3 regions of the Burkholderia sp. BCC1996 genome follow, and region 2 is predicted to be linked to each of the others. Evidence: riboswitches for the same ligand, from Rfam matches in the RefSeq annotation. Region 2 holds a riboswitch; each other region holds the start of a gene.
The links. A riboswitch is a leader RNA that binds a small molecule or an ion and turns the genes downstream of it on or off. The one in region 2 is predicted to bind glycine.
Positions count from the first base shown of each region.

Region 1: another riboswitch for glycine. It lies ahead of gcvT (glycine cleavage system aminomethyltransferase GcvT); the one in region 2 lies ahead of gcvH (glycine cleavage system protein GcvH).
Region 3: another riboswitch for glycine. It lies ahead of U4Z64_RS36855 (D-amino acid dehydrogenase); the one in region 2 lies ahead of gcvH (glycine cleavage system protein GcvH).

Region 1 is NZ_CAJPHM010000022.1:101,686-111,930, reverse strand. It holds gene gcvP (aminomethyl-transferring glycine dehydrogenase) at 1-2,799, opposite strand, end outside; gene gcvH (glycine cleavage system protein GcvH) at 2,859-3,239, opposite strand; gene gcvT (glycine cleavage system aminomethyltransferase GcvT) at 3,366-4,484, opposite strand; glycine riboswitch at 4,571-4,704, opposite strand; glycine riboswitch at 4,736-4,839, opposite strand; gene U4Z64_RS28110 (hypothetical protein) at 4,961-5,329, opposite strand; gene U4Z64_RS28105 (oxidoreductase) at 5,529-6,581, opposite strand; gene U4Z64_RS28100 (UvrD-helicase domain-containing protein) at 7,123-9,210, shown strand; gene U4Z64_RS28095 (c-type cytochrome) at 9,308-10,207, opposite strand.
Region 2 is NZ_CAJPHM010000041.1:3,819-14,063, reverse strand. It holds gene U4Z64_RS34820 (LysR family transcriptional regulator) at 126-1,049, shown strand; glycine riboswitch at 1,242-1,328, shown strand; gene gcvH (glycine cleavage system protein GcvH) at 1,450-1,932, shown strand; gene gcvP (aminomethyl-transferring glycine dehydrogenase) at 1,929-4,808, shown strand; gene glyA (serine hydroxymethyltransferase) at 4,902-6,158, shown strand; gene gcvT (glycine cleavage system aminomethyltransferase GcvT) at 6,321-7,439, shown strand; gene lipA (lipoyl synthase) at 7,443-8,417, shown strand; gene U4Z64_RS34790 (acetyl-CoA C-acetyltransferase) at 8,506-9,696, opposite strand; gene U4Z64_RS34785 (3-hydroxyacyl-CoA dehydrogenase) at 9,715-10,245, opposite strand, start outside.
Region 3 is NZ_CAJPHM010000056.1:232-9,541, reverse strand. It holds gene U4Z64_RS36870 (M81 family metallopeptidase) at 1-1,155, shown strand, start outside; gene U4Z64_RS36865 (LysR family transcriptional regulator) at 1,506-2,438, opposite strand; gene U4Z64_RS36860 (MFS transporter) at 2,602-3,912, shown strand; glycine riboswitch at 4,044-4,133, shown strand; gene U4Z64_RS36855 (D-amino acid dehydrogenase) at 4,291-5,529, shown strand; gene U4Z64_RS36850 (hypothetical protein) at 5,772-6,149, shown strand; gene trxB (thioredoxin-disulfide reductase) at 6,384-7,355, shown strand; gene U4Z64_RS36840 (helix-turn-helix domain-containing protein) at 7,645-8,715, opposite strand; partial or broken gene eutC (ethanolamine ammonia-lyase subunit EutC) at 8,893-9,310, opposite strand, start outside.

The sequences.
Region 1 (10,245 bases), on a different contig from region 2:
GCGCGAGTACGCGTGCGGCCATTCGTTCGCGGTGACGACGGCTGCCGTGTGCGGCGCGTGACGCAGCGGGTTGTCCTCGCGGTCGGCGCGGCCTTCCTCGACGGCACGGATTTCCTCGCGGATCGCGATCATCGCGGCGATGAAGCGGTCGAGTTCTTCCTGCGATTCCGATTCCGTCGGCTCGACCATCAGCGTGCCCGGCACCGGGAAGCTCATCGTCGGCGCATGGAAGCCGTAGTCCATCAGGCGCTTCGCGACGTCGTCGACGCTGATGCCGCTCGTTTCCTTGAGCGGACGCAGGTCGAGAATGCACTCGTGCGCGACCAGCCCGCCCGGGCCCGAATACAGCACCGGATAGTGCGGCGCGAGGCGCTTCGCGATGTAGTTCGCGTTGAGGATCGCGGTTTCCGTCGCGGCGGTCAGGTTCTTCGCGCCCATCATCGCGATGTACATCCACGAGATCGGCAGGATCGACGCCGAGCCGTACGGCGCGGCCGACACCGCGCCGATGCCGTCTTCCGCACGCGCGTAGCCGGTCGAACGCTGGTTCGGCAGGAACTTCGCGAGGTGCGCGCCGACCGCGACCGGGCCGACGCCCGGGCCGCCGCCGCCGTGCGGGATGCAGAAGGTCTTGTGCAGGTTCAGGTGCGACACGTCGCCGCCGAACTGGCCCGGCGCGGTCAGGCCGACCATCGCGTTCATGTTCGCGCCGTCGACGTACACCTGGCCGCCGTGCGCATGCACGATCTCGCAGATCTCGCGGACGTTCTGCTCGAACACGCCGTGCGTCGACGGATACGTGATCATGATCGCCGCGAGGTCGTTCGCGTGCTGCTTGGCCTTCGCCTTCAGGTCGGCGATGTCGACGTTGCCTTGCGCGTCGCACGCGACGACCACGACCTTCATGCCGGCCATGTGCGCCGACGCCGGGTTCGTGCCGTGCGCGGAGGCCGGGATCAGGCACACGTCGCGATGCGCTTCGCCGCGCGATGCGTGGTAAGCGTGGATGATCAAGAGGCCCGCGTATTCGCCCTGCGAGCCGGCGTTCGGCTGCAGCGACACGGCCGCATAGCCGGTCGCGGCGACGAGCATCTGCTCGAGCTGGTCGATCATCTCGCGGTAGCCGACGGTCTGCTCGGCCGGTGCGAACGGATGGATCCGGCCGAATTCGGGCCACGTGACCGGCAGCATTTCCGACGTCGCGTTCAGCTTCATCGTGCACGAACCGAGCGGGATCATCGAACGGTCGAGCGCGAGATCCTTGTCCGACAGGCTGCGCAGGTAGCGCAGCATTTCGGTTTCGGAATGGTGGCGGTTGAACACGTGGTGCGTCAGGTACGCGCTCGTGCGCTCGAGGCCGGCCGGCAGCACGGCGACGCCGCCGAGGCCCGCGTCCAGCGCGTCCACGGCCGGCGCGGTGCCGCCCGCGGCCTGCGCGAATACGGCAAGGAGATCGGCGAGGTCGTCGCGGGTCGTCGTTTCGTCGACCGACACGCCGACTTGCGTGTCGCTCACGCGACGCAGGTTGATGCGCTTGGCCTTCGCGAATTCGTGGACCTGCGCGGTGCGTGCGCCGGTATCGATCGTCAGCGTGTCGAAGAACGTGTCGTTGACGGTCGCGAAGCCGAGCTGCTTCACGCCGGCGGCGAACAGCGCGGCGATGCGGTTCACGCGCAGCGCGATCGTCTTCAGGCCGTGCGGGCCGTGGTAGACCGCGTACATGCTCGCCATGATCGCGAGCAGCGCCTGCGCGGTACACACGTTCGACGTCGCCTTCTCGCGGCGGATGTGCTGTTCGCGCGTCTGCAGCGCGAGGCGCAGCGCGGGCTTGCCCTGCGCGTCGACGGTCACGCCGACCAGGCGGCCCGGCATCTGGCGCTTGAATTCGTCACGCACGGCCATGTAAGCGGCGTGCGGGCCGCCGAAGCCCATCGGCACGCCGAAGCGCTGCGTGTTGCCGACCGCGACGTCCGCGCCCCATTCGCCGGGCGGCGTCAGCACGGTCAGTGCGAGCAGGTCGGCCGCGACGACCACATGGCCGCCGGCCGCGTGGATCGCTTCAGTGAGCGCGCGGTAGTCGCGCACGTCGCCGTACACGCCCGGGTACTGGAGCAGCACGCCGAACGCGTTCGCCTGCGCGGCGTCGGCCGCCGGGCCCGTCTTGACCTCGATGCCGATCGGCAGCGCGCGCGTGCGGATCACTTCGAGCGTCTGCGGCAGCACGTCGTCGGCGACGTAGAACACGTTCGACGCCGGCTTGCCGGTGCGCTGCAGCAGCGTCATCGCTTCGGCCGCGGCGGTTGCTTCGTCCAGCAGCGAGGCGTTCGAGATCGCGAGGCCCGTGAGGTCGGCGACCATCTGCTGGAAGTTCAGGAGCGCCTCGAGGCGACCCTGGGAAATTTCGGGCTGGTACGGCGTGTAGGCCGTGTACCACGCCGGGTTTTCGAGCACGTTGCGCAGGATCACGGCCGGCGTGTGCGAGTCGTAATAGCCCTGGCCGATATACGAGCGGAACACCTGGTTCTTGTCCGCGAGGGCGCGCAGCGCGGCGAGGGCTTCGGCCTCGCTCTTCGGTTGCGCGAACGGGCCGAGCGGCAGCGTTTCGGCGCGGCGGATCGAGGCCGGGATCACGGCGTCGATCAGGGCGGCGCGCGACGCGAAGCCGAGCGTGTCGAGCATGGCCTGCTGGCTGGCGGCATCGGGGCCGATGTGGCGTTCTGCGAACGCGTCGTGCGTTTCGAGCGCGGCGAGCGAGAGGGGCGTGCGGTTCATCAGGCGGTCCGGGTGTTCGAGCTTCATGGCGTGACTCTGGTCCCGCGCGGGCCGAGGCCGGCCCCGCGCGGTTCGGGTAAGGAAAATTAGTCGATCAGCTTGCTGTAGGCGTCAGCGTCGATCAGCTTGTCGGTCGACGCGCCGGCCGCGAGCTTGATCTTGAAGAGCCACACGCCGTATGCGTCGCTGTTCACTTCTTCCGGCGAGTCGGCGGCTTCTTCGTTGATGGCGACGACTTCGCCGGACACCGGCGAGTAGATGTCGGATGCCGCCTTCACCGATTCGACGACGCCGACGGCGTCGCCCGCGTTCACCGACTTGCCGACTTGCGGCAGCTCGAGGAAGACGATGTCGCCGAGCGTGCTCTGCGCGTGATCGGTGATGCCGACCGTCAGCGTGCCGTCGGCTTCGGTGCGGACCCACTCGTGTTCGTCGGTGTACTTCAGATCGGCCGGGACGTTGCTCATCGGATGCTCCTGGATAAAAGGGTGTGTTCGTTATGCTGGCGCGCCGCCGGGGCGCGCCGGGTGTGGTTGCGCCGGGCGCCATTTCCCGGCTTCGCGGCAGGCGGCCTCCCGGTCGCCTCCCGGTCGTTACGCAGCGAGGACCTTGCCGTTGCGCACGAACGGCAGTTTTACCACGCGCGCGGGAAGTTGCTTGTCTCGAATCTGCACATGGACCGTGTCGCCGACCTGGACGGCCGCCGGCACGCGCGCGAACGCGATCGACTCCTGCATCGATGGCGAGAACGTGCCGCTCGTGATCTCGCCTTCGCCGTGCGGCGTGACGACCTTCTGGTGCGCGCGCAGCACGCCGCCCGCCTTGCCGTTTTCCTTCTGCAGGATCAGGCCGACGAACGCGGCGCGCGTGCCGTTTGCCTCGAGTGCGGCGCGGCCGACGAACTCGCGCGGCGCCGACAGGTCGACCGTCCACGCGAGGCCCGCGTCGAGCGGCGACACGGTGTCGTCCATGTCCTGGCCGTACAGGTTCATGCCGGCCTCGAGGCGCAGCGTGTCGCGCGCGCCAAGCCCGCACGGGCGCACGCCGTTTTGCTGGAGCGCGTTCCACAGCGCTTCGACGTGCACGGCCGGGACGATCACCTCGAAGCCGTCTTCGCCCGTGTAGCCGGTGCGCGCGACGGTGAGGTCGCCGAACGGCGTGCCGGCGACCTGCGCGGCGTTGAACGGCTTCAGCTCGCTGGTCGCGGCGCGCGCGGCGGGCACCGTCGTCCAGACCTTTTCACGGGCGTTCGGGCCCTGAACGGCGACGATCGCGAAATCGCGGCGCGGCGCGATGGTCAGGCCGTAGCCGCCTTGTTCGTTGAGCTGGTTGAACCACGCGATGTCCTTCTCGGCCGTGCCGGCGTTGACGACGACGCGGAAGAAGTCTTCGGTGAAGTAATAGACGATCAGGTCGTCGATGACGCCGCCCTGCGGATTGAGCAGGCACGAGTAGAGCGCCTTGCCGGGGATCTTGAGCTTGCCGACGTTGTTCGCGATCGCGTGCTCGAAGAACGCGCGCACGCGGCTGCCGGTGAAATCGACGACGCACATGTGCGACACGTCGAACATGCCGGCGTCGGTGCGCACGGCTTCGTGTTCTTCGATCTGCGAGCCGTAGTTGACGGGCATGTCCCAGCCGCCGAAGTCGACCATGCGGGCATTGAGCGCGCGGTGCGCGGCGTTGAGCGGGGTTTGATTCAGTGCAGTCATCGAGGCCTCAGGCAAGGCGCTTGCGCGCGGGTCAGAACGGCCATGTGCCGACCGTCGCGGCCTTGGGGCCTGCGAAACGATCCGGTACATGCCCCTCTGTCCTCGATACCTGAGAGATTGCGCCGCGGCCACGAGCCGGCGAACGCGCGCCCCTTCGGTGGGCAGCCTGCCCGCGCAGCCAATGTGCTGCGGGCTACTGCCGCTCTCCAGAGTGCGGGGAGTGCGGCCCGCGCAATGCGCGGACGGGATTCCCCGACGCGGTCGGTCCTTTTGCCTGAGAGTTTGCGGGTGTGCCCCTTCGGCGGCGCGACCGGCGTTGCTGCTACGCGGTCACACGCTCTCCCGACGCGTGCGGGCGACTGTACGCGAGCGGGTGGGCATTGTCAATTTGAGCAAAAGAATGTCGCTTCGCGACAAGCGGCGGCGTGCGGCGCCGCCGCTTCTGCCGGCACCGGCGGGCGCCGGCATGGCCGGGATTACTCGCCGATCGCGCGCGCGGCCGTGTCGAGTTCCTGGTTCAGCACGCGCTGCTCGTCGCCGGACAGGCCGCCGTTGTGCTGGCCCGACATGTCGTTCGCTTCCTGGCGGATCACGTCGAGGCGGTGGTGCAGCTGCGCGCCGTACGGCGGCGGGTAGTAGCCGCCGTTCACGCGCGCGTCGATGCGCCGGTGCAGGTTGTCGATCCGGCCCTGGACCTCCTGCAGGCGATCGTTCGCGACGACCTGCGGATTCGGCCGCGGCGGGGGCGGGGGCGCCTGTCGGGCCGGCCGCTGCGGCTGCACGACGCAGGCCGCGAGCGAGGAAACCAGGACGCAGCATGCCGCTGCGCGAATCAACCGTTGCATCACATTCTCCTGACGGTTTGGTGTCGGATCGACTTTTTGAGAAACGCGTCAGACCGGACGACCGCTGACTTTCGTTCCCGCACCATTTGTAACGGAATGTTCGGGAACGTGGCGCCGTGGCGGCTGACGCGTGACCGCTGCCGGGGGCGGCGCGCGGTGGCGGCTGCGGCCGGGGCGACGACGACCCGGCCGGCGGCCGTCAGACGGTGCGACGCACGAACGGTACCCGGCGGCCTTCGTGCTCGCTCTGCGCGGCGAGCTCGATGATCGTCATCACGTCGACGGCGTCCTGCGGCGTGACCGGGAACGGCGCGCCGTCGTGGACCGACGCGGCGAGCGCGCGATAGAACTCCGCGTACTGCCCGTCGAGCGTCGGCACCGGCCGCTCGACCTCGACCTCGCCGTCGAGCACGCGCAGCACGCCGGGCGGGTTGCCGCCGCCGAACTCGACGTGATCCGGCGTGAGGCCGGCCTTCAACTGCTCTTCCTGCGTGTCGAGCCCGAACTTCTGGTAGCTGCCGCGCGTGCCGTGCAGCGTGAAGCGCGCGGGCTCGATCGCCGACAGCGCGCTCGCATGCAGCGCGACGTCCTTGTCCGGATAGCCGAGCAGCAGGTGCACGAAATCGGGCGCCGTGCCGTTGTCGCGGCGTGTCTTGACCGTGGCGCTGACCGTTTCCGGCAGCCCGAACAGCGCGAGCGCCTGATCGATCAGGTGCGGGCCGAGATCGAGCAGCAGGCCGCCGCCGCGTGCGGGCTCCTCGCGCCAGCGCGTGCGCGGCGTCGGCCGGAAGCGGTCGAAGTGCGACGCGAAATAGGTGAGCCGGCCGAGTTCGCCGGATTCGACGATGCGGCGCACGGTGAGGAAGTCGCCGTCCCAGCGGCGGTTGTGGAACGGTGCGAACAGGCGGCTGCGCGCATTCGCGAGCCGCGCGAGCGCGAGCGCTTCGTCGGCCGTGAGCGTGACGGGCTTGTCGACGACGACGTGGCGGCCGGCCTGGAGCACCTGGCGCGCGAGCGCGAAGTGCGTGTCGTTCGGCGTGGCGATCACCACGCAGTCGATATCGTCGAGGCCGAGCAGCGTGTCGAGATCGGGGACGATGCGGGCGCCCGGAAAGGCAGCGCGCGCGCGATCGGGTTGCCCCGTCGCGATCGCGGCGACCTCGGTGCGGCCGCTCGTGGCGATCACGGGCGCGTGGAACGTCGCGCCGGCGAAACCGAAACCCATCAAACCAATCCTGAGCAATGACGACATGGCAATCCCTGGCTGCGTACGAAACGAAAAGAGGGCGCGCCGCTGGGGCGCGAGGACGACCGGCTATTTTGGCATGGCGCGGCGGCGCACACCGACGCGCTCGGCAAAATGCCCGGCAGGACACGGCATGCGCGCGGCCGCAGCCGGCAATATGCGTCGGACCGCCGGGCGCTGCGCGCATCGACCCCGCGGGCGGCGTTGGGGCGCGTCCCGCCGCGGGCTTCCCACCGCGACGGCCGCCCATTGTGACCGATCGGGCCGTGGATGGGGCCGGATTGGCCGTCCGGACGAGGATCGGCGAGGACTGGATAAAGAACCCGACAAGAAGGCGAAACGGCAGCTTGCCCGCACGAAAAGCCGGCACACGCCCGCCCGAGAAACGACCGCCTGCCCGCCCGGCCCCGTCCGGCGGCGCTCCCGAAAAGCGCGTCGCCGACGTGTTAACATGCGCGTCCTGCCCCGCGTGTCCGCCTGCATTCCAGGCCCGTCGCGCGCGGCATCCTCCCGGCGTTCGCCGTCAACCGCAACATCATCCGCCATCATGTCCGCAGGCCTCAACTCCGCTCAGAACGAAGCGGTGCGCTACCTCGACGGTCCCTGCCTCGTGCTCGCCGGCGCGGGCAGCGGCAAGACCCGCGTGATCACGCAGAAGATCGCGCACCTGATCGAAGCGAAAGGCTTCGAGCCGCGCCACATCGCGGCCGTCACGTTCACGAACAAGGCCGCCGCCGAAATGCGCGAGCGCGTGTCGAAGCTGCTCGAGGGCAAGACGCTCACCACGCCCGGCAAGGAAGGCCGCAAGGTGCCCGTCAACCAGCTCACCGTGTGTACGTTCCACTCGCTCGGCGTGCAGATCCTGCGCCAGGAGGCCGAGCACGTCGGCCTGAAGCCGCAGTTCTCGATCATGGATTCGGACGACTGCTTCGGGATGATCCAGGAGCAGATCGGCACCACCGACAAGGGCCTGATCCGCAAGATCCAGAGCACCATCTCGCTGTGGAAGAACGGCCTGATCATGCCCGAGGAGGCGATGACGATCGCGGCCAACGAGGACGAGCACCAGGCGGCGCTGGTCTACCGCAACTACGTCGCGACGCTGCATGCATACCAGGCGGTCGACTTCGACGACCTGATCCGCCTGCCGGCCGAGCTGTTCGCGAAGAACGAGCAGGTGCGCGACCGCTGGCAGAACAAGCTGCGCTACCTGCTGATCGACGAATACCAGGACACCAACGCGTGCCAGTACGAGCTGCTGAAGCTGCTCGCCGGCACGCGCGCCGCGTTCACGGCGGTGGGCGACGACGACCAGGCGATCTACGGCTGGCGCGGCGCTACGCTCGAGAACCTCGCGCAGCTCGGCAAGGATTTCCCGAAGCTGCACGTGATCAAGCTCGAGCAGAACTACCGGTCGACGGTGCGGATCCTGACCGCTGCCAACAACGTGATCGCGAACAACCCGAAGCTGTTCGAGAAGAAGCTGTGGTCCGAGCACGGGATGGGCGACTCCATCACCGTCACGCCGTGCAACGACGAGGAGCATGAGGCCGAATCGGTCGTGTTCCGGCTGTCCGCGCACAAGTTCGAGCGGCGCGCGCAGTTCCGCGACTACGCGATCCTGTATCGCGGCAACTTCCAGGCGCGAATCTTCGAGCAGGTGCTGCGGCGCGAGCGGATTCCATACGTGCTGTCGGGCGGCCAGTCGTTCTTCGACAAGGCCGAGATCAAGGACCTGTGCGCGTACCTGCGGCTGATTGCGAACGCCGACGACGATCCCGCGTTCATCCGCGCGGTCACGACGCCGCGCCGCGGCATCGGCAACACGACGCTCGAGGCGCTCGGCTCGTTCGCGGGCCAGGCGAAGGTGTCGCTGTTCGAGGCCGTGTACATGGGCGGGATCGAGGCGCGGCTGTCCGCGCGGCAGGTCGAGCCGCTCAGGATGTTCTGCGACTTCATTCAGCGCCTGACCGATCGCGCGGACAAGGAGCCCGCGACCGTCGTGCTCGACGACATGATGGAGGCCATTCACTACGAGGCCTACCTGTACGATGCGTTCGACGAGCGGCAGGCGCAGTCGAAGTGGCAGAACGTGCTCGAATTCCTCGAATGGCTGAAGCGCAAGGGCACCAAGCCCGAGACCGAAGCCGTCGACGGCGAGGCCGACGGCTTCCACAACGCGGACGGGCTTGCGGATACCGGCAAGAACCTGCTCGGCCTGATCCAGACCGTCGCGCTGATGTCGATGCTCGAAGGCAAGGACGAGGATCCGGACGCCGTGCGGCTGTCGACCGTCCATGCGTCGAAGGGGCTCGAGTATCCGCACGTGTTCCTGGTCGGCGTCGAGGAGGGCATCATGCCGCACCGCGGCGGCAGCGAGGACGACGGCCCGATCGACAACGAGCGGATCGAGGAGGAGCGCCGCCTGATGTACGTCGCGATCACGCGCGCGCAGCGCAGTCTGCACCTGAACTGGTGCAAGAAGCGCAAGCGGGCGCGCGAGACGGTCGTGTGCGAGCCGTCGCGCTTCATTCCCGAGATGGGGCTCGACGAAGCGCCGCCGCCGACGCCGGAGGAAGCGCCGATGACGCCGAAGGACCGGCTCGCGAGCCTGAAGGCGCTGTTGCAGAAGTGAGGCGGTGCGCTTCGGCGCACGGACGCCGCGGCGATCCGGATAAACGAAACCCCCGCGATGTGTGTGCGCCGCGGGGGTTTTTTCTGGCCGGCAGGCGTTACTTCGACGCGTTGACCATGTAGTCGACGGCCGCCTTCACGTCGGCGTCGGACGCGCTCGACCCACCCTTCGGCGGCATCGCGCCCTTGCCGTGCAGCGCGTAGTTGTAGACGGTATCCATCGAGTCCTTCAGGCGCGGCGCCCAGTCTTCCTTGCTGCCGAACTTCGGCGCGCCGAGCACGCCGGCCGCGTGGCACGCCTGGCAGACCTGCGTGTACAGCGCCTTGCCGGCGGAGGCGGCGTCGGCGCTGGCCGGCGCGGCCGCGGGCTTTTCGCCGGCCTGCGGAATCGCGGCGATCGCGGCCATTGCAGCGGCGGCCTGCGCGTTCGATGCGTCGGCGCCCGAAGCGCCTGCCGCACCCGCCGCGCCGCTCGCCGCCGGTGCCGCATTGGCGGCCGGGGCAGCCGGTTCGGGGAAGTTCGCGCCGTCGTTGTTCGCCATGTAGACGATCGCACGCGCGATTTCATAGTCGCTGACGTCGTCGGGGCTCGTGCCGCCGCGCGGCGGCATCGCGCCCTTGCCCGACAGCGCCGTTTTCAGCAGCGTGTCGAAGCCCTGCGAGATGCGCGGTGCCCAGTCGTCCTTGTTGCCGAACTTCGGCGCGCCCGCGGCGCCCGTGCCGTGACAGGTCACGCACACGGCCTTGTAGACTTCCTCGCCGGTCTTGTACGTGCGGGGCGCATTGGCGTCCTTCACTTCGACTTTCGCGAGCGGTGCGATCCGCGCGGCGACCTGTTCGTCGGATAGCGCATCCGTGCCCGCGCCCGAACGGAACGCATGGTTGGCATAAGTGGCAAACAGGACGATCAGGGCGATCGGAATCGCGAATGAGGCGATGACGACGGCAATCAGCTGCCCGGGGGTTTTGACGGGAGATTCGTGGGGTGCTTCGCTCATGCTTGCCTCGTCTCCGTGATTAGGAATTGTGAGCGCGG
Region 2 (10,245 bases):
GGGCGCACGGCCGTCCATGCGCTTGCCTTTGCGGTCACTATGGGCAAAAATTTTTTCCGGAAAAATAGCAGGCATCAGATGTCCATATCGGATATTCCGATGTGACGGACGGAGGAGAACGGAACGTGAAACAGCTGCAGGACATCGACCTGAAACTGCTCAGGATTTTCATGACCATCGTGAAATGCGGCGGTTTCTCCGCCGCGCAGGCCGCGCTGAACGTGAGCCAGTCGACCATCAGCGAGCAGATGACCAGCCTCGAAACGCGCCTCGGCGTCAAATTGTGCGAACGCGGCCGCAGCGGCTTTCGTCTGACGGAACACGGCGTCGCAACCTACGAATCCGCGCAGCGCCTCGCGCTCGCGGTGGAAGCGTTCTGCATGGACACACATGCGCTCAAGCAGCGCATCTCGGGCCGGCTTCATCTCGGCATCATCGACAACACGGTCACCGACACCGACAGCATCCTGCCGCTCGCGCTGCGCCGGTTCGTCTCGCGCGGTCACGACGTCCAGCTCGACATCTACATCGGCACGCCGGCCGAGCTCGAGGAGCGCGTGCTCGACGGGCGGCTGCACCTCGCGATCGGCCACTTCCCGCTCACCGTCGCCGGCCTGTCCTACACGCAGCTGTACGAGGAGCCCGACGGCCTCTACTGCAGCCGCTACCATCCGCTGTTCTCGACCGACGCCACCGGCGACGCGCTGATCGAGCGCGTCCGGCAAAGCCAGGTGGTCGCGCGCGCGTTCCTGCAGCAGCGCGACCTGCAATTGCTCGAGAGCGGCAGCGCGGCCGCGACCGTCGACAATGTCGAGGCACAGGCGATCCTGATCCTGACGGGCGCGTATATCGGCTTTCTGCCGCGGCACTACGCGAGACAGTGGGTCGACGCCGGCCAGATGCGCCAGCTCGCCGCGGAACAGCTCACGTCCGCGTGGCCGTTCTCGTCGATCACGCGTCGCGGCGCCGCACAGCCGACCGTGCTTCGCGCGTTCCTCGACGACCTGATGGCCCAGTCGGGCAACCGCCCCCCGCCGGCGGACAGATAGTCGATATCGGATATTCATTTCGGTCTCCACCGAAGTATCGACCGGCCGCGATCGCGGCGCGGCCTTGCTCCGCCATGCCGCGCGCCGTTTTCGGCGCGCCTGCGCCGTGCCGCGGCATCTGCCTCGCCGCATGGGCAGTCGAACGAGGTGTTGACACCGCCGCGGGCGTGCGACTAGATTGTCGCCAGCTATCGGGATGTGTCAGGAGAGACCGCCGTCCGGCGGCGCCGAAGGGGAATCGCCCCAGAAACTCTCAGGCAAAAGGACTGACGCATCGATTAGCGCTCTGGAGAGTAGGCCTCTGGTCGTCGACCAAGCCTCGCCGAAGGAGAAGCGCCCCGCCGGGGCGCGCAATCTCTCAGGCAAACGGACAGAGGGGGCATCAGGCACGCAGCCTGGAATGCCCCGGTCTCGTCCGGATGCCGACTCGTCGATCATCCTCCCGCCCGTGCACTTCCGGCTTGCGTGTGCCGCATCACTCAACGCAACCCTGTCAGGAAGAGAGCATATGAGCGAGGTCCGATACACCGAATCCCATGAATGGCTGCGCGTCGAAGACGACGGCAGCGCCACCGTCGGCATTACCGACCACGCGCAATCGCAGCTGGGCGATCTGGTTTATGTCGCACTGCCAAACGAAGGCGACGCCTTTGCCCAGTACGACGAGGCCGCCACCGTCGAATCGGTCAAGGCCGCCGGCGAGGTCAAGATGCCGGTGTCCGGCACCGTGCTGGAAGCGAACGCCGCCCTGGGCGACACGCCGAGCCTCGTCAACGATTCGGCGGAATGCGACGGCTGGTTCTTCAGGATGCGCATCGACAGCCCGGAGCAGCTGACCGGGTTGATGGACGCCGCCGCGTATCGCGCCTATATCGGCGAATGACGGAGACGGCCATGAACGCATTCGATTCCGTCGCGCAGCGCGAGTCGTTCGTCCGCCGCCACATCGGCCCCGATGCAGACGAACAGGCCGCGATGCTGGCCGTGCTCGGCGTGGACTCCGTCGACGAGCTGGTGAAGCAGGTCGTCCCCGCGGCGATCCGCAGCGATGCGCCGCTCGCCCTGCCTCCCGGCTGCACCGAAGCCGACGCGCTGGACCGGCTGGCTGCACTGGCAGGCCGCAACCAGGTGTTCCGCTCGTTCATCGGCATGGGATACCACGACACCCACACGCCGCCGGTCATTCAGCGCAACGTGCTGGAAAATCCGGCCTGGTACACGGCCTACACGCCGTACCAGCCGGAAATCTCGCAAGGCCGCCTGGAGGCGCTGCTCAACTTCCAGACCATGATCGCCGACCTGACCGGCCTCGAGATCGCCAACGCGTCGATGCTCGACGAAGGCACCGCGGCCGCCGAGGCGATGACGTTCTGCCGGCGCCTCGCCCGGTCGGACAGCCGGATCTTCTTCGTCGCACATGATTGCCATCCGCAGACGATCGAGATCGTTCGCACGCGCGCGGAGCCGCTCGGCATCGAGATCGTCGTCGGAGATCCGCGCCGCGATCTGTCCGCCACCGGCTGTTTCGCCGCGCTGCTGCAATATCCGGGCACCTTCGGCGACATCCACGATTACCGCGACGTGGTCGGCACCCTGCATGCGAACGGCGCGCTGGCCGTGGTCGCCGCCGACCTGCTCGCGCTGACCCTGCTCGCGCCGCCGGGCGAATTCGGCGCCGACGTGGCGGTCGGCACCACGCAGCGCTTCGGCGTGCCGCTGGGTTACGGCGGCCCGCACGCCGGTTATTTCGCGACGCGCGACACGTTCAAGCGCACGATGCCGGGACGACTGGTCGGCATGTCGATCGACGCGCACGGCCGCCCGGCGCTGCGCCTCGCGATGCAGACGCGCGAACAGCACATCCGGCGCGAGAAGGCCACCAGCAACATCTGCACCGCGCAAGTACTGCTCGCCAATATCGCCGGCTTCTACGCGGCCTATCACGGCCCGCACGGACTGACCGCGATCGCGCGCCGCATCCACCGCCTCACCGCGATCCTGGCCGCGGGCCTGCGCCGGCTCGGCCATGCCGTGCCAACCGAATACTGCTTCGACACCATCGCCGTCGACAGCGGCAGTCGCACCGATGCCGTGCACGCGGCGGCACGGGCCCGCCGGGTCAACCTGCGCACCATCGACGCGCGCCGGATCGGCATCTCGCTCGACGAGACGACCACGTCCGACGATATCGTCACGCTCTGGTCGATCTTCTCCGAAGGGCGCGCCGTTCCCGACTTCGCGGCCGTCGACGCCGCCACCGCCGATGCGTTGCCTGCCCCGCTGCTGCGCCGGAGCGCCTTCCTCACGCACCCGGCGTTCAACAGCCACCATTCGGAAACGCAAATGCTGCGCTACCTGCGCCGGCTCGCCGACCAGGATCTCGCGCTCGACCGCACGATGATTCCGCTCGGCAGCTGCACGATGAAGCTGAACGCCACCGTGGAAATGATACCGATCACGTGGCCGGCGTTCGCCCGGCTGCATCCGTTCGCACCGGCCGAACAGGCCGACGGCTATCGCGTGCTGGCGCGGGAACTCGAGGCAATGCTGTGCACGATCACCGGATACGACGCGGTGTCGCTGCAGCCGAATGCGGGCTCGCAAGGCGAATACGCGGGCCTGCTCGCGATCCGCGCGTATCACGCGAGCCGCGGCGAGGCACGGCGCGACATCTGCCTGATTCCGTCGTCGGCGCACGGCACGAACCCGGCATCCGCACAGATGGCCGGCATGCAGGTCGTCGTCGTCGATTGCGACGATGACGGCAACGTCGACATCGAGGACCTCGCCGCCAAGGCCGCCCGGTACGACAGCCGGCTGGCCGCGATCATGATCACCTATCCGTCGACCCACGGCGTGTTCGAGGCCCGCGTACGCGACGCCTGCGACATCGTCCATGCGCACGGCGGCCAGGTCTACATCGACGGCGCCAACATGAACGCGCTGGTCGGGCTCGCCCAGCCGGGCGCGTTCGGCGGCGACGTGTCGCACCTGAACCTGCACAAGACCTTCTGCATCCCGCACGGCGGCGGCGGCCCCGGCGTCGGCCCGATCGGCGTCAAGGCGCATCTCGCGCCGTTCCTGCCCGGGCATCGGGAGGGCAGCGTGCCGGGGATCGGTGCGGTGTCCGCGGCGCCGCTCGGCAGCGCGAGCATCCTGCCGATCACTTGGACCTACATCACGTTGATGGGGTCGCGCGGGTTGCAGCGTGCAACCGAGGTGGCGATCCTCAACGCCAACTACATCGCCGCGCGCCTCTCGCCACACTACCCGATTCTCTATACGGGGCCGAACGGCCGCGTCGCGCACGAATGCATCATCGACCTGCGGCCGTTGAAGGACAGCAGCGGCATCAGCGTCGACGACGTCGCCAAGCGCCTGATCGATTTCGGCTTCCACGCGCCGACGATGAGCTTCCCGGTCGCCGGCACGCTGATGATCGAGCCGACCGAATCGGAATCGAAGGCCGAACTCGACCGGTTCATCGACGCGATGATCGCGATCCGCGCCGAAATCGCAGCCGTGGAAACGGGCACGCTGGATGCCGAAGACAATCCGCTCAAGCACGCGCCGCACACGGCGGCCGAACTCGTGGGCGACTGGCCTCACGCGTATTCGCGCGAACAGGCCGTCTATCCGCTCGGCGTCGCGGCGACGGCAGGCGGCAAGTACTGGCCGCCGGTTTCGCGGGTCGACAACGTCTACGGCGACCGCAACCTCGTGTGTTCGTGTCCGCCGATGGAAGCGTATCGATCGTGACGCGCCGGCCGACCCACTCGTAACGACACTCAACCCTGCTTGAGCGGCCGCGCACCCGACGTGCGCGCCGCACCGATACCAGGAGAAGGAAAAATGTTCAGCAAAGACATGCGGATCGAAGGCTTCGATGACGAACTGTGGACGGCGATGGAACGCGAGCGCGTTCGCCAGGAAGACCATATCGAGCTCATCGCTTCGGAAAACTACACGAGCCCGCGCGTGCTGCAGGCGCAAGGCTCGGTGCTGACCAACAAGTATGCCGAGGGCTATCCGGGCAAGCGCTACTACGGCGGCTGTGAATTCGTCGACGTTGTCGAACAGTTGGCGATCGATCGCGCAAAGGCGCTGTTCGGTGCCGACTACGCGAACGTGCAGCCTCATTCCGGCAGCCAGGCCAATGCCGCCGTCTACATGGCACTGCTCGAGCCGCACGACACGATTCTCGGCATGAGCCTCGCGCACGGCGGTCACCTGACGCATGGCGCGCATGTGAATTTCTCGGGCAAGCTCTACCGTGCGGTGCAGTATGGCCTGAACGCGAAAACCGGCGAGATCGATTACGACCAGGTCGAGGCGCTGGCGATCGCGCACCGGCCGAAACTGATCACGGCCGGCTTCTCCGCCTATTCCCGCGTGGTGGACTGGGCGCGCTTCCGGCAGATCGCCGACGCCGTCGGCGCATACCTGTTCGTCGACATGGCTCACGTCGCGGGCCTGGTGGCGGCCGGCGCGTACCCGAATCCGCTGCCGCACGCGGACGTCGTCACCACGACGACCCACAAGACGTTGCGCGGCCCGCGCGGGGGCCTGATTCTCGCCCGGACGAACCCGGAGATCGAGAAGAAGCTCAATTCCGTCGTGTTCCCCGGCATCCAGGGCGGCCCGCTGATGCATGTCATCGCCGCCAAGGCCGTTGCGTTCAAGGAAGCGCTGTCGCCCGGGTTCCGGATCCATCAGCAGCAGGTGGTCGCGAACGCCCGGGCCATGGCCGATACGTTCGTCACACGCTGCTTCGACATCGTCTCCGGCGGAACGGACAATCACCTGTTCCTCGTCAGCCTGATCCGCCAGGGGCTGACCGGCAAGGCGGCCGATGCGGCGCTGGGCCGCGCGCACATCACCGTGAACAAGAACGCGGTGCCCGACGACCCGCAGAGCCCGTTCGTCACCAGCGGCATTCGCATCGGCACGCCTGCCGTGACGAGCCGCGGTTTCAGGGAAGCGGAAGCGCGCGCGGTGGCCGGCTGGATCTGCGACATCCTGGCCGATATCGAGAACCCGTCGGTCATCGACCGCGTTCGGCGACACGTCGCCGAACTGTGCGGCGCATTCCCGGTATACGGCAAGTAACGGCCGCTCGGGCCATTGCCTGACCGTTCTTCGGGAGCGACTTCGACGTCGCTCCGGAGAACGGGACACGCCTCCGGATACGGGATCGTTCCAGTCGTTCATTCCGTACTCCGAAGCTGTGCCGCGCGCGATCTCCTAAAATCCTGTTGATCCGGAACAACGATGACGAACCCACTTTCTCGTACTCCACTTCACGACCTTCACGTCGAGCTCGGCGCGAAGATGGTTCCGTTCGCCGGGTACGAAATGCCCGTCCAGTACCCGCTCGGCATACTCAAAGAGCATCTTCATACGCGCGAGCAGGCCGGGCTGTTCGATGTCTCGCACATGGGACAGGTGCTGCTGTCGGGCCCGGATGCCGCCGCCGCGCTCGAAACGCTGGTGCCGGTCGACGTGATCGACCTCCCGCCGGGCATGCAGCGCTACGCGTTGTTCACGAACGAGCAAGGCGGCATTCTCGACGACCTGATGATCACCCGCCTCGGCGACGCCGAGCTGATCGCGGTCGTCAACGCCGCGTGCAAGGACCGCGACCTCCGCCATCTGAGGGAACGGATCGGCCACCGCTGTAACGTCGTCGAGCTGGCCGACCGCGCGCTGCTCGCCCTGCAAGGGCCGGCCGCCGCGTCGATTCTGGCGCGCCTGGCGCCCCGCCTGGCCGAACTGGTCTTCATGCAAAGCACGCGTGTCGAGCTGGCCGGCGCGGCGTGCATGGTCAGCCGCTCCGGCTACACCGGCGAGGACGGCTACGAGATCTCCGTGCCGGCCGATCGGGCGGAAGCGCTCGCACGCCTGCTGCTGGCCGACCCTGCCGTCGAGCCGATTGGTCTCGGCGCGCGCGATTCGCTGCGTCTCGAAGCCGGCCTGTGCCTGTACGGCCACGACATCGACACCGGCACCACGCCGATCGAAGGCGGGCTGCTGTGGGCCCTCTCGAAAGTGCGACGCCCTGGCGGTGCACGCGCCGGCGGCTATCCCGGCGCGGATGTCGTCGCGCGGCAGATCGCCGAGGGCGTGAAAAGAAGACGCGTCGGCTTCGTCGTGAAAGACCGGGTGCCGGTGCGCGAGGGCGCCGACATCGTCGACGCCGACGGGCGCTCGATCGGCACGGTGACGAGCGGCGGCTTCGGTCCGACGTACGGCGGCCCGGTGGCCATCGGCCATGTCGCGGCCGAATTCGCGACACCGGGCACGGCACTGCATGCGATCGTCCGCGGCAAACCGGTTCCGATGGAAGTCGCGAGAACCCCGTTCGTCGCGCAACGCTACTACCGCGGGTAAGCCATGGCGAACACGAATACCCGCAGCACGCCGATGGCCGCCGGAACCCGGCTCTCCGCCGCCGAAAAAATGGCTCGCATCCCCGTGAGGATCGTCGCGACCGAACCGGCCGACATGCCGCGCAAGCCTGAATGGATTCGTGCCGCCTTTCCCGGCTCGCGCGAGGTGATGGCGCTCAAGAAGGTCCTGCGCGAGCAGAAGCTGCATACGGTATGCGAGGAAGCCGGTTGCCCGAATCTCGGCGAGTGCTTCGCTCACGGCACGGCGACCTTCATGATCATGGGCGCCATCTGTACACGGCGTTGTCCGTTCTGCGATGTCGGGCACGGCCGCCCGCTTCCGCTCGATCCGGACGAGCCGGCACGACTCGCCGAAACGATCGCAGCGATGAAGCTCAAGTACGTGGTGATCACGTCGGTCGATCGCGACGACCTGCGCGACGGCGGCGCCGCACACTTTGCGGCCTGCATCGGCGCCGCACGCGGGATCGACCCGGCACTCCGGATCGAGGCGCTGACGCCGGATTTTCGCGGCAGGCACGAGGTCGCGCTGAACCTGCTCGCGGCGTCCCCGCCGGACGTGTTCAACCATAATCTGGAAACCGTGCCGCGCTTGTATCGCGAGGCGCGGCCGGGCGCCGACTACCGGCACTCGCTGGGCCTGCTGCAGGCATTCAGGTCCGCGGCGCCGAACGTGCCGACCAAGTCGGGCCTGATGCTGGGCCTCGGCGAAGAGATCGACGAGGTCGAACAGGTGATGCGCGACTTGCGCGCGCATGGTGTCGACATGCTGACCCTCGGCCAGTATCTGCAGCCGACCCGCCACCACCTGCCCGTGAAGCGCTTCGTTCCACCCGCGGAATTCGCGCAGTTGCGGCAGCGCGCGCTTGCGCTCGGGTTCAGCCAGGTCGCATCGGGGCCGATGGTGCGCTCGTCCTATCACGCCGACCTGCAGGCGAAAGGCGAAACGGTCGAATGACGGCGGGTTCGGCGAAGCGCGCGTGACGCGCTTCGCCGATGCGGCGGTATGGCCCCGGACCAGACCGCCTGCGTCCTCCCGGCGCGCGTTACGCGACGCGCTCGATCGCGATCGCCGTCGCCTCGCCGCCGCCGATGCACAGCGATGCGACGCCGCGCTTGAGCCCATACGCTTCGAGCGCGGCCAGCAGCGTCACCATCACGCGTGCGCCCGATGCGCCGATCGGATGGCCGAGCGCGCACGCGCCGCCGTGCACGTTCACCTTGTCGTGCGACAGGTCGAGATCGCGCATCGCGGCCATCGCAACCACCGCGAACGCTTCGTTGATCTCGAACAGGTCGACGTCGCGCAGGTTCCAGCCGGTTTTCTCCGACAGCTTGCGGATCGCGCCGATCGGCGCCGTCGCGAACAGCCCCGGCTTGTTCGCGTAGGTCGAATGCCCGACGATCACCGCCTTCGGCGCGAGGCCGAGCCGGTCCGCTTCCGAGCGGCGCATCATCACGAGCGCGGCCGCACCGTCGGAAATCGACGACGAATTGGCGGCCGTCACCGTGCCGCCTTCGCGGAACGCCGGCTTGAGCGTCGGAATCTTGTCGAGCTTCGCTTTGCCCGGCTGCTCGTCGATCGACACGACGGCTTCCGTCTTGCCGGCCTTCACCGTCACCGGCGCGATCTCCGACACGAAGCGCCCTTCCGCGATCGCGCGTTGCGCGCGCGTCAGCGACGCGATCGCGAACGCGTCCTGCTCCTCGCGCGTGAACTGGTAGGCCTGCGCGCAATCCTCCGCGAACGTGCCCATCAGCCGGCCCTTGTCGTACGCATCCTCGAGACCGTCGAGGAACATGTGGTCGAGCACCTGGCCGTGCCCCATGCGCATTCCCGCGCGCGCCTTCGGCAGCAGGTACGGCGCATTCGTCATGCTCTCCATCCCGCCCGCGACCGCCACGTCCGCCGATCCGGCCAGCAGCAGGTCGTGCGCGAACATCGCGGCCTTCATCCCGGAGCCGCACATCTTGTTGACCGTGGTCGCGCCGGTACCCAGCGGCAAGCCGGCCTTCAGCGCGGCCTGCCGCGCCGGCGCCTGACCCTGGCCGGCCGGCAGCACGCAGCCGAACACGATTTCATCGATGCGCTCCGCGGGCACGTTCGCGCGCTCGAGCGCCGCGCGGATCGCCACCGCGCCGAGCTCGCTCGCGCTGGCCGCGGCCAGGTCGCCCTGAAAACCACCCATCGGCGTGCGTGCCGCGCCGACGATTACGATCGGATCCTGTGTCGTCATGATTGCATTCCTCCAGTGTCAGCGCGGTGCCATGCGCAGTGCGCCATCGAGACGGATGACTTCGCCGTTCAGCATCGTATTCTCGGCGACGTGGCGCACCAGCGCCGCGAATTCGTCGGGGCGGCCGAGCCGCGGCGGGAAGGGCACGCTCTTGCCGAGCGCGTCCTGCACGTCCTGCGGCATGCCGGCCATCATCGGCGTCGCGAAGATGCCCGGCGCGATCGTCACCACGCGAATGCCGAACCGCGCGAGCTCGCGCGCGATCGGCAGCGTCATGCCCACCACGCCGCTCTTCGATGCCGCATACGCGGCCTGCCCGATCTGTCCGTCGAACGCCGCGACCGACGCGGTGTTGACGATCACGCCACGCTCGCCTTCCGCGTCGGCGTCCTGTTTCGACATCGCATCCGCCGCCAGCCGGATCATATTGAACGTGCCGACCAGGTTGATCGATACCGCACGCGCGAAGCGCTCGAGCGAATGCGGGCCTTCGCGGCCGACCACCTTCTCGCCCGGTGCGACGCCCGCGCAATTCACGAGCGCATCGAT
Region 3 (9,310 bases), on a different contig from region 2:
GAAGGGGAGTTGTTGGAGCGGGTCCGCCGAGAAATCGGGGATACGGTACCGATAGTGGTTTCACTAGATCTGCACGCGAATGTTACGCAGAGAATGTTGGACTGCGCAGATGCAATGGTGACCTATCGCACATACCCGCACATCGATATGGCTGACACTGGGAGACGTGCCGCGCAGATCCTAGAAACGCTATTTAGCGAGAGACGTGTCCTCAAAGTTGTGGCACGCCGGGTACCGTTTCTTATTCCGATTAACGGGATGTGCACGCTTGTTGACCCTGCTCGTGGAATGTACGATCTGCTAATGTCTCTCGAGCGCGATTCAATTGTCTCATTGGATTTCGCGCCGGGTTTTCCTGCAGCAGATTTCTCGGAATGCGGTCCCGTGATCTGGGGATATGGGTACGATGAATCGGCGCTCATACGGGCTATTGAGTTGCTTATGGAGAGAATGATTCTGGACGAGCCGCGCTGGCAGGTTCAGATTCTTACCCCTGACGAAGCAGTGGTGGAAGCAATGCGTGTGACTGCCAGCGCAAGCATGCCGGTGGTAATAGCAGATACGCAGGACAATCCCGGAGTCGGTGGGGATTCAAATACTATGGGCATGGTGCGCGCACTGATTCGTCATGGCGCGACCGATGCTGCGGTGGGCTTGGTATGGGATCCGGAAGCTGCAGCGGCGGCGCACGCCGCAGGTGTGGGGGCGCATATCAAACTCGCACTCGGGGGTAAGTCCGGTGTTCCGGGTGATGCACCGCTAGTCGGGACATTCGAGGTTGATCATCTTTCCGATGGCCACTTTCGCTTCGATGGACCTATGATGAACGGCGTCGAAGGAGAACTTGGTCCGGTAGCATGCCTCCGCATCTACGGCGTAAGGATTGCCATCAGTACGGTGAAGGCGCAGATGTTTGATCGAAACCTCTATCGCGTAGCCGGGATTGAACCCGAAAAAATGAAGATACTTGTAAACAAAAGTTCCGTTCACTTCTGGGCGGACTTTGAGCCGATCGCCGAGGTAATCCTGGTTGCAAAAGCGCCGGGGCCGATGGCGGCGGATCCCATGGATCTCCCTTGGGAACATTTGGATCCTGAGATCCGGCTCAGACCGATGGGGCCGTCCCTCAAAGAGTACCGTCTGTCGCACGCTTGATAACTTGATGCGCACTTTCGACGCTGTGTTGAGCGCGACTGTTCTTGAGTTCGGTGAGTAGCGGCGTGAGTTGATAAAATCGTAGCCTCCATCGGGAAGATGCTGCATATGTGAAGGAAATTTCGCGTGCGGCTGGGTCCTGCGACGTATTGGGAGGGCCTCCCTCATGGGTGTTACCCGGGGAGAGCATAATCGGATTCGACGGGCGTGGTGCATTCCACGTCATCCCGCAAAACGTTGGAGCGTTGGCTCATATTTCGGCGAAAAGGTATAAAATGGATCAGGCTGTCGGCATTTTCTAATGGTGTGATAAGTGTGATTAGATTGTTTGCGGCCATTGCGGTGATCGTCTAAGTGACGGCAGGGCGATTGCCCGTGGAAAACATAGACATTTGTTTTAGTATTAGATTCAGTAGTGCATCTGCCGCGGCTGGCAATGGCCTTCCCACTTTGACAAGTAGTCGCGCTTTTGTGGACTGAAATAATGGGTGATTGACTGGCAACGCAACCAGTTCGCCCTTGGTGATCTCTCTGCTCACTGCATACTGCCCCACAAGCGTGATGCCAGTGCCACGAGATACAAAATTCTTTAGTACCGACTGTGAGTTAGATATAAAGGTCGGGTGGATGTTTAGGTTGTCGATATACGCGAGTGTTTCCACAAATTTACCGATCCCAAACGTCGGGGGCATCAGGGCCAACGGATAGTTCAATATTTCGCTAACGCTGACGGCTGTACCACGTACTGCGAGGGGATGTGTCACGTGCGCTAACACCGCCACCGGTTGAGGCGATGTCGCACGATACTCAACTTCCGGGTGCCCGGGTGGGTTGAATGCCAGGCCAATATGGGCTCGAGCTTCGGCGACCTCAGTCACCACGTCATCAACAGGCAGCGTGTCTACACAAATATCAAGCTTTGGATATTTTGCACAGAACGCGGCCAATACCTCCTCCATCAAGCTGTCGACGTAACCTTCACTTGTCACGATGCGAACGCTACCTTGTTCCAGTCCTCGCATCGCCTGAAAGCGGTCTTCGAGCTGTTCCTGCAACGCGTGACAGCCTCGCCAGTAGTCCAGCAAATAGCCCGCCGCATCGGTCGGTTGTACGCCCCGCGTACGTCGCTCAAATAAGGTGGCTCCTACTTCGTCTTCCAACAGCTTGATCTGTCGTGTGATGACGGACGGCGCCGTGTTCAAGCTATCAGAAGCCGCTCGAATAGACCCATGGATCAGCACTTCATGGAAGTACCTAAGGCGTCGTTGATTGATCTCTCGCATACGTAGTCTCGTTGGAACTGGCTGAATTTCTCGTGTTGCTTGTTGAGCAACTCTACCTGACTATTGTTGCTCTTGCGCATAGTTTTTTGGGGGAGGACGATCGTTTGTGTCTTGCGAATGAATCGTTTGCAAGATGTCGCAGAGTTTCCTCAGGAGATATCGCGTGTCAACCATTCCAACGACTCACGTGACCGAGACCAGGTCAGCCCTTTTCAGCAAGATTAGTTGGCGTATTTTGCCATTTTTGCTGACCTGCTACACCCTCGCGTTTTTGGACCGAATCAATATCGGTTTCGCGAAACTGCAAATGCAGAACGATTTGGGTTTTTCGGATGCCGTGTATGGCCTCGCAGCGGGCATCTTTTTTGTTGGGTACGTTTTGTTTGAAGTGCCTAGCAATTTATGGATGCTTCGTGTGGGCGCTCGAAAGACGATCAGTAGAATTATGGTGCTGTGGGGCATAACTTCTGCCGCGACTTTGTTTGTGCGGAACGATACGATGTTCTATTGTTTGCGTTTCCTGCTCGGTGTATTCGAGGCGGGGTTTCTTCCGGGCATGCTGTTTTATCTTACGTATTGGTATAACGAGAAGCGCATGGCTAGGGTGATTGCGATTGTTACGCTTGCCGGGCCGATCGGCGGTGCGCTTGGCGGTCCCATGTCAACTTGGATTCTGACCAAGTTTTCAGGTGCTCATGGCCTCGCAGGGTGGCAATGGATGTTTCTGTTGGAGGGGCTGCCATGTGTTGTGCTTGGTGTCGTAGCGCGATTTTTCCTGACTGACCGACCGAGTGATGCGAAGTGGTTGACCGAAACTGAGAAGTGTCTACTGGTTGCGGAGCTTGGCTCGCCGGCCCCGAAGCATCGTTCGTTTGCGCATGTACTGAAGGACCCGCGTATCTATTTGATGTGCGCAGCATACTTCTGCGTGATTGCGAGTATGTATGTGGTGAGTTTCTGGTTGCCAACCATTCTAAAAGAGCGGGGGGTGACCAACATGTTGCATATCGGTCTCTATTCCGCTATTCCACATGCGGTGGCGGCCTTTGGGATGTATTTTGGTAGCCGGAGTTCTGACATGCATCGTGAGCGCCGCTATCACAGCGCAGTTCCAGCACTAGTTGGGGCGCTGGCGATCGCGGGCGCTGCATTGCTCACGGGGCAATTGGTCACATCACTGCTGTTGCTTGCGATCGCTAATACGATGATGTATATGGCATATGCAGTGTTTTGGGCGACGCCGTCCGAATATCTGAAGGGCGACTCAGCTGCGGGGGGGATCGCGTTAATTAATACTACTGGCCTTATCGGTGGTTTCATGAGCCCGACATTTATTGGGTGGATTAAGACGCTGACCGGCAGCACTCAATTTGGTTTGTTGGGAATGTCATGTGTTTTAGCGATTGGCTCCCTCCTACTTTTGGTGAACCGGGTGCCAAATGACGGAGAGGCGCATGGTCATCGACATTCGTGAATTCATGTTAGATGTCGTAACTCTCATGTTATAGAGAAAATTTGGGGGCACGAGATAATCCTGAGCCGCAATCGCTGCGGCATGAAGTAAAGGATGAGCGGGGGATTTCGAAGTAGTGTAGAAGCGTTCGAACACGTGGTACGGGAGAGATCGTCTGACGCGACGGCGCCGAAGGAGCAACCGCCCCGGAAACTCTCAGGCAAAAGGACCGTACAACTAGAACATCTGGAGAGCGGCGCCAAGCGCCCACCGAAGGGGAACTGCCGCCGGACTGGGCGGCTTGCGAAACTCTCAGGTACATGGACAGATGGGGCTACGGTGCTGGCTGGGTAGTGCGTAAGTCAGTCGGCAGTGCTCAACGTTTGCATGGACCATGTCATGTTACGAATTGCCATTATTGGCGCCGGGATCACTGGCGTCACAACTGCGTACGCCCTCGCGCAACGCGGCTATCAGGTCACTGTTTTCGAACGTCATCGATATGCGGCGATGGAAACGTCATTCGCGAATGGCGGGCAGTTGTCCGCCAGTAATGCCGAAGTCTGGAACAACCGTGCAACCGTAATGAAGGGATTGCGCTGGATGTTCACGCGCGACGCGCCGTTACTGATGAATCCGCGCCCCGATTGGCATAAATACAGTTGGATCGGAGAATTTTTGCGGCAGATTCCGCGTTACCAAGCCAATACTATCGAAACGGTGCGTCTTGCAATTGCCGCGCGCGAACACCTTTTTGCGATTGCCGCGAGAGAAGGCATTGCATTCGATCTGGAACGACGCGGTATCCTGCACTTCTACGCGACGCGTAGAGAGTTCGACGCCGCAATGAAAGTCAATGCGCTGTTGCGAGAGGGGGGGCTCGACCGTCGCCCTGTCACGCCTGAAGAAATTCGCAAGATTGAGCCAACGCTACATGGCGAATTCTATGGTGGTTTTTTCACAGAATCCGATTCGACGGGCGACATTCACAAGTTTACGCGTGGTCTTGCGGACACATGCGCACGACGCGGGGTCGAATTTCGCTACGAAACAACCGTGCAGTCGATCCGCGAGGAGAGTGGAGCGCAGTTGGTTCTAACGACCAAAACGTTGGGGCAGCAAGACACTTCTGCATTTGACAGCCTCGTGATATGTGCTGGCGTGCGCAGTCGGGATTTTGCTGCGATGGTTGGTGATCACGTGAACGTATATCCCGTGAAAGGTTATTCGATTACTGTAAATCTCGACGATCCCATAAGCCACGAGAATGCGCCTTGGGTCAGCTTACTCGACGACAGCGCGAAGATCGTCACCAGCAGGCTCGGGGTGGACCGCTTTAGGGTCGCGGGAACTGCTGAGCTTAACGGCTTCAATCGGGACATACGTGCGGACCGCATCGAACCATTGGTACGGTGGACGCGGGAACATTTCCCGCAAGTATCGACGGCCCGCGTCGCTCCTTGGACGGGACTTCGTCCAATGCTGCCATGCATGCTTCCGAAAGTGGGGCGCGGAAAGCGCTGTGGGGTGTTCTATAACACTGGCCATGGCCACCTCGGTTGGACGCTGTCGGCAGTGACTGCAGAGGGAGTAGCTGAAGCAATCTCGAGTGAGATAAGCGCGAAATCACCACACTGAGTTGTGGGGTCTCGCGCAGCAGTTACGTGCTCTCTAGATCGTGTCGGCCAGGATGCGCATTGTGCAGTCCGCTAGCTGCCCACGTGGGCGACCTGAGGCAGTTCGCGTGGCGATCCTGCGCCGGCAATTGACGCGGCGCAGCATCTCATGTATCTTTCGTTGATACATGAGATGCTGCGCGCTTGATTGATATGTCTATCGAACTTGCACCCAGTGGTCTCCGTCGAAGAAAGGGTCGCCTCATGAACATCGATTTTCCAGAACTCCAAGCTCTTTGGACTTGTATAGTCATCGCATTCGCTGCAGCAAGCATTTCAATTACCGTAACACAAACTGTAATCTTCGCGCCGATACGGACGTGGGCCGATAAGGCGAACAGTACACTTGGTTATCTCTTTCAGTGTTTTTACTGCTTCTGTCACTGGGTTGTCATTGCTGCCGTTGCCTTTTATCGACCGACCCTATTGCCCGGAGGTAATTTGATCGTCGGTTGGCTGGTTTCAGTTTTCTTCACTGTTACCATTGCAACTATGCTGTCTGGAGTCATGTTCAAGGTCTTCTTGGTGGCTATGGCGAAGAAAGTTCAGGAACAGAAAATGGTCGAAAATTCTCAAAAATGAAGAATCTATTGATTTGTTAAGCGATAGCTTCGTGCGCCATGTAGTTGCTAGCGAGGAGTTGGACTGGTTGGCGGAATTTAGTCGGTAGTTGAATTGTGATGGCATTGAGTCACGATGTCTCGCGGTTGGATATCAGTAAGCTTTATGCGTGCAGGATATCCAGAAAGGTGACTGTTTCTCAAACTTACGACTTCATCGTCGCGCTGTGCCGGGTTCACATTTTAAATAGTCTTTATGTGTGAAACTATGACAAAGCATGTCAAATTGTTAGTTCTTGGCTCTGGTCCAGCTGGGTATACCGCGGCTGTCTATGCGGCACGCGCGAATCTCTCCCCCTTACTCATCACGGGCCTCGCGCAGGGAGGTCAGCTCATGACCACGACCGACGTCGAAAATTGGCCGGCGGATGCAAACGGCGTGGAAGGCCCCGAGTTAATGCGGCGTTTTCTTGAACATGCCGAACGCTTCAATACGGAAATCGTGTTCGATCATATCCATACGGCGAAGCTTGACGAAAGGCCGATCCGTCTAATCGGTGACTCGGGCGAGTACACCTGCGACGCGATGATCATTGCGACCGGAGCATCGGCGCAGTACCTGGGCCTGCCAAGCGAAGAGCAGTTCATGGGCCGCGGCGTATCGGCGTGCGCGACGTGTGATGGCTTCTTCTACCGCAAGCAGCACGTTGCAGTGGTGGGAGGTGGCAATACGGCTGTTGAGGAGGCACTCTACCTTTCTAGAATCGCGAGTAAAGTTACCGTGATCCATCGCCGTGACAAATTCCGCGCCGAGCCGATTCTGGTCGATCGCTTGCTCGAAAAGGAGATGGAAGGCGTCATCGAGATCAAATGGAATCACGTCCTTGACGAAGTTATGGGTAACGATGGCGGCGTTAATGGTCTGCGCATCAAGAATGTAAAGACCGGCGAAATTACGGATCTCACCCTTCAGGGCTTGTTCGTCGCGATTGGCCATAAGCCAAACACCGAAGTCTTTGCGGGTCAGCTTGAGATGAAGGACGGCTACATCGTCACCAAAGGAGGGGCGAGCGGCAGTGCCACCGGCACGAGTGTACCGGGCGTGTTTGCGGCTGGTGACGTGCAGGACCACGTGTATCGTCAGGCGATCACGAGCGCGGCCACCGGGTGTATGGCCGCGCTTGACGCCCAGCGCTACCTGGAAACCGCGTTCCCACTGAACGTTTGAATCACCCCTTGAGTTGCTTAGCATGCGCGCCCGCACGAATAGCCGGTCAGGCAGAGTATTCACGTAGCGGCCCCGCGTCTCGCGCAGCGGTTCGCGCCGTCGAGTGCGGCGATTGATTCCTCTCCGCAGCGGCGTATTGGACGACAGGCGTGCGCAGGTACTGCCGCACGTGAGCCCGCTATTCGTCGTGTTGTCTCACCCTGCATAACGCAATGAGCAGCGATGTCCGTATAGCCGTATGCTTCTCGTCACTTCTCAACTATCGGGAAACGGGGAAAAGAGCTGCCTCCTATTTACTCTGCCATCGCCCTTTATCTCGAAGCGTCTCCGATGGTCGCTTGCCGAACAGTCGTCGGTAGTCGGTCGCGAACTGTCCCAGATGCGAGAACCCCCACGCGGCGGCGACATCCTGCACCGAGCTCGCTGTGTCGCCGCACAGGTCACGCCGCGCACCGTTCAGCCGCAGCGCGCGCAGGTACGTCGTCGGCGCCATACCAAGTACGTCCTGGAAGCAGTACTGCAGCGTGCGTCGGCTCACGTGCAACTGCGCGCACAGCTCGGGCACTCCGACCGGCCGCGTGCGGTGAGCGAGCATGTAGTCTCGGGCCTGATCGACGATCCGGCGCCGCCGCGACTGCATCGCGCCGGGTATATTGTCTAAAGGCAGCACGCACACGTCGAACAGTGCTGCGAGTACTTCTGCCTGCAGGATGTTCTGCTGCGCGTCGGAAATGGGGGCGAAGGCGGTAACTGCATGGTGGAGTCGTCGCGCAAGCAACGCACACAGGCGGGCCAGTTGAGCTTCACCGACTTTCATCACGCTCTGCGCAAGTAGCGGCTCATTGGGCTCGCATTGCTCGATCTGTTCGGAATAAAGGCGCAGCGCGTCGCCGCGCACAACGACGCCGTGGATCGAGAATCGCGCCGGTGTCAGCAATTCGAATTCCGTGTTGCTAGGCTGGCACGCCAGTGTGCCGACATCGATTCGTCGCGCATCGAGTCGCGCTTCGTGGTCACGTACGAGCGGAATGCCGAACCAATATGCGTCACCACATACTTCGCATACCTGACGCAGCGCGTGGCTCGTCGTTTCGTGGAATAGCTGAATTGTGTCGAGCGGCAGTTGGGTTAGGGTGCCGACGAAGCAGCCCGCCGCGAGCTGGTCGTATGTCTGCCGCGAACCTATAAGGTTGCGCGCCTGCTCGTCGGCGTCGTATGCAACGTTGACGACTGCGCTCCGCAGCAAAGGCGCGTCGCCCCGAGCATTGCGCAGTGTGTCCTCGGCCGTTAGTCCGATCACCTGGTTTCGGTCCGATGTTTCGATCGCCGGCGGCGTGGACACCGTTGATTGCTCTGGCATCATCATTCGTGCTGTATGTCGCGTCACGGTATCTCGAATCGGTGTGCGTATCGCGCTTGCTGTGCATGCCTATGTTGAATTACGTCACAAGCGCCGCTTGCCGGAGCGCGTCTTCGGAGAGACATCCGACACGCACCCAATGCCGAGGTGCGCGATTATCGTCACGCATTCGATCAATCAATGCGCGCCGATGCGCTCCGCTTCCGCCTGCGGCAACAGCGCATCGCTGTCGTCCTTCAGGCCGACACCCGTGAGCCCGAGCCGGCGCGCATGCGTGATCAGGTAATGCAGCTTGTGCGCGGCGGCGGCATGCGGCAGCCCTTCGGGCCGCACGTTCGAGATGCAGTTGCGCAGCGCGTCGTGGCAGCCGACCTTCGGCGCCCAGGTCAGGTAAACGCCGAGGCTGTCCGGCGAACTGAGCCCCGGCCGTTCGCCGATCAGCATCGCGACGACCTGCGCGCGCAGCAACTCGCCGATCTCGTCGCCGAGCGCGACGCGCGCCTGCGTCGCGACCACCACCGGCCCGAGCCGCCAGCCGTCCGCGTCGAGCCGCGGGCACACGGCCTGCAGCAGCGGCAGCGCCTGCTTCGCGGCC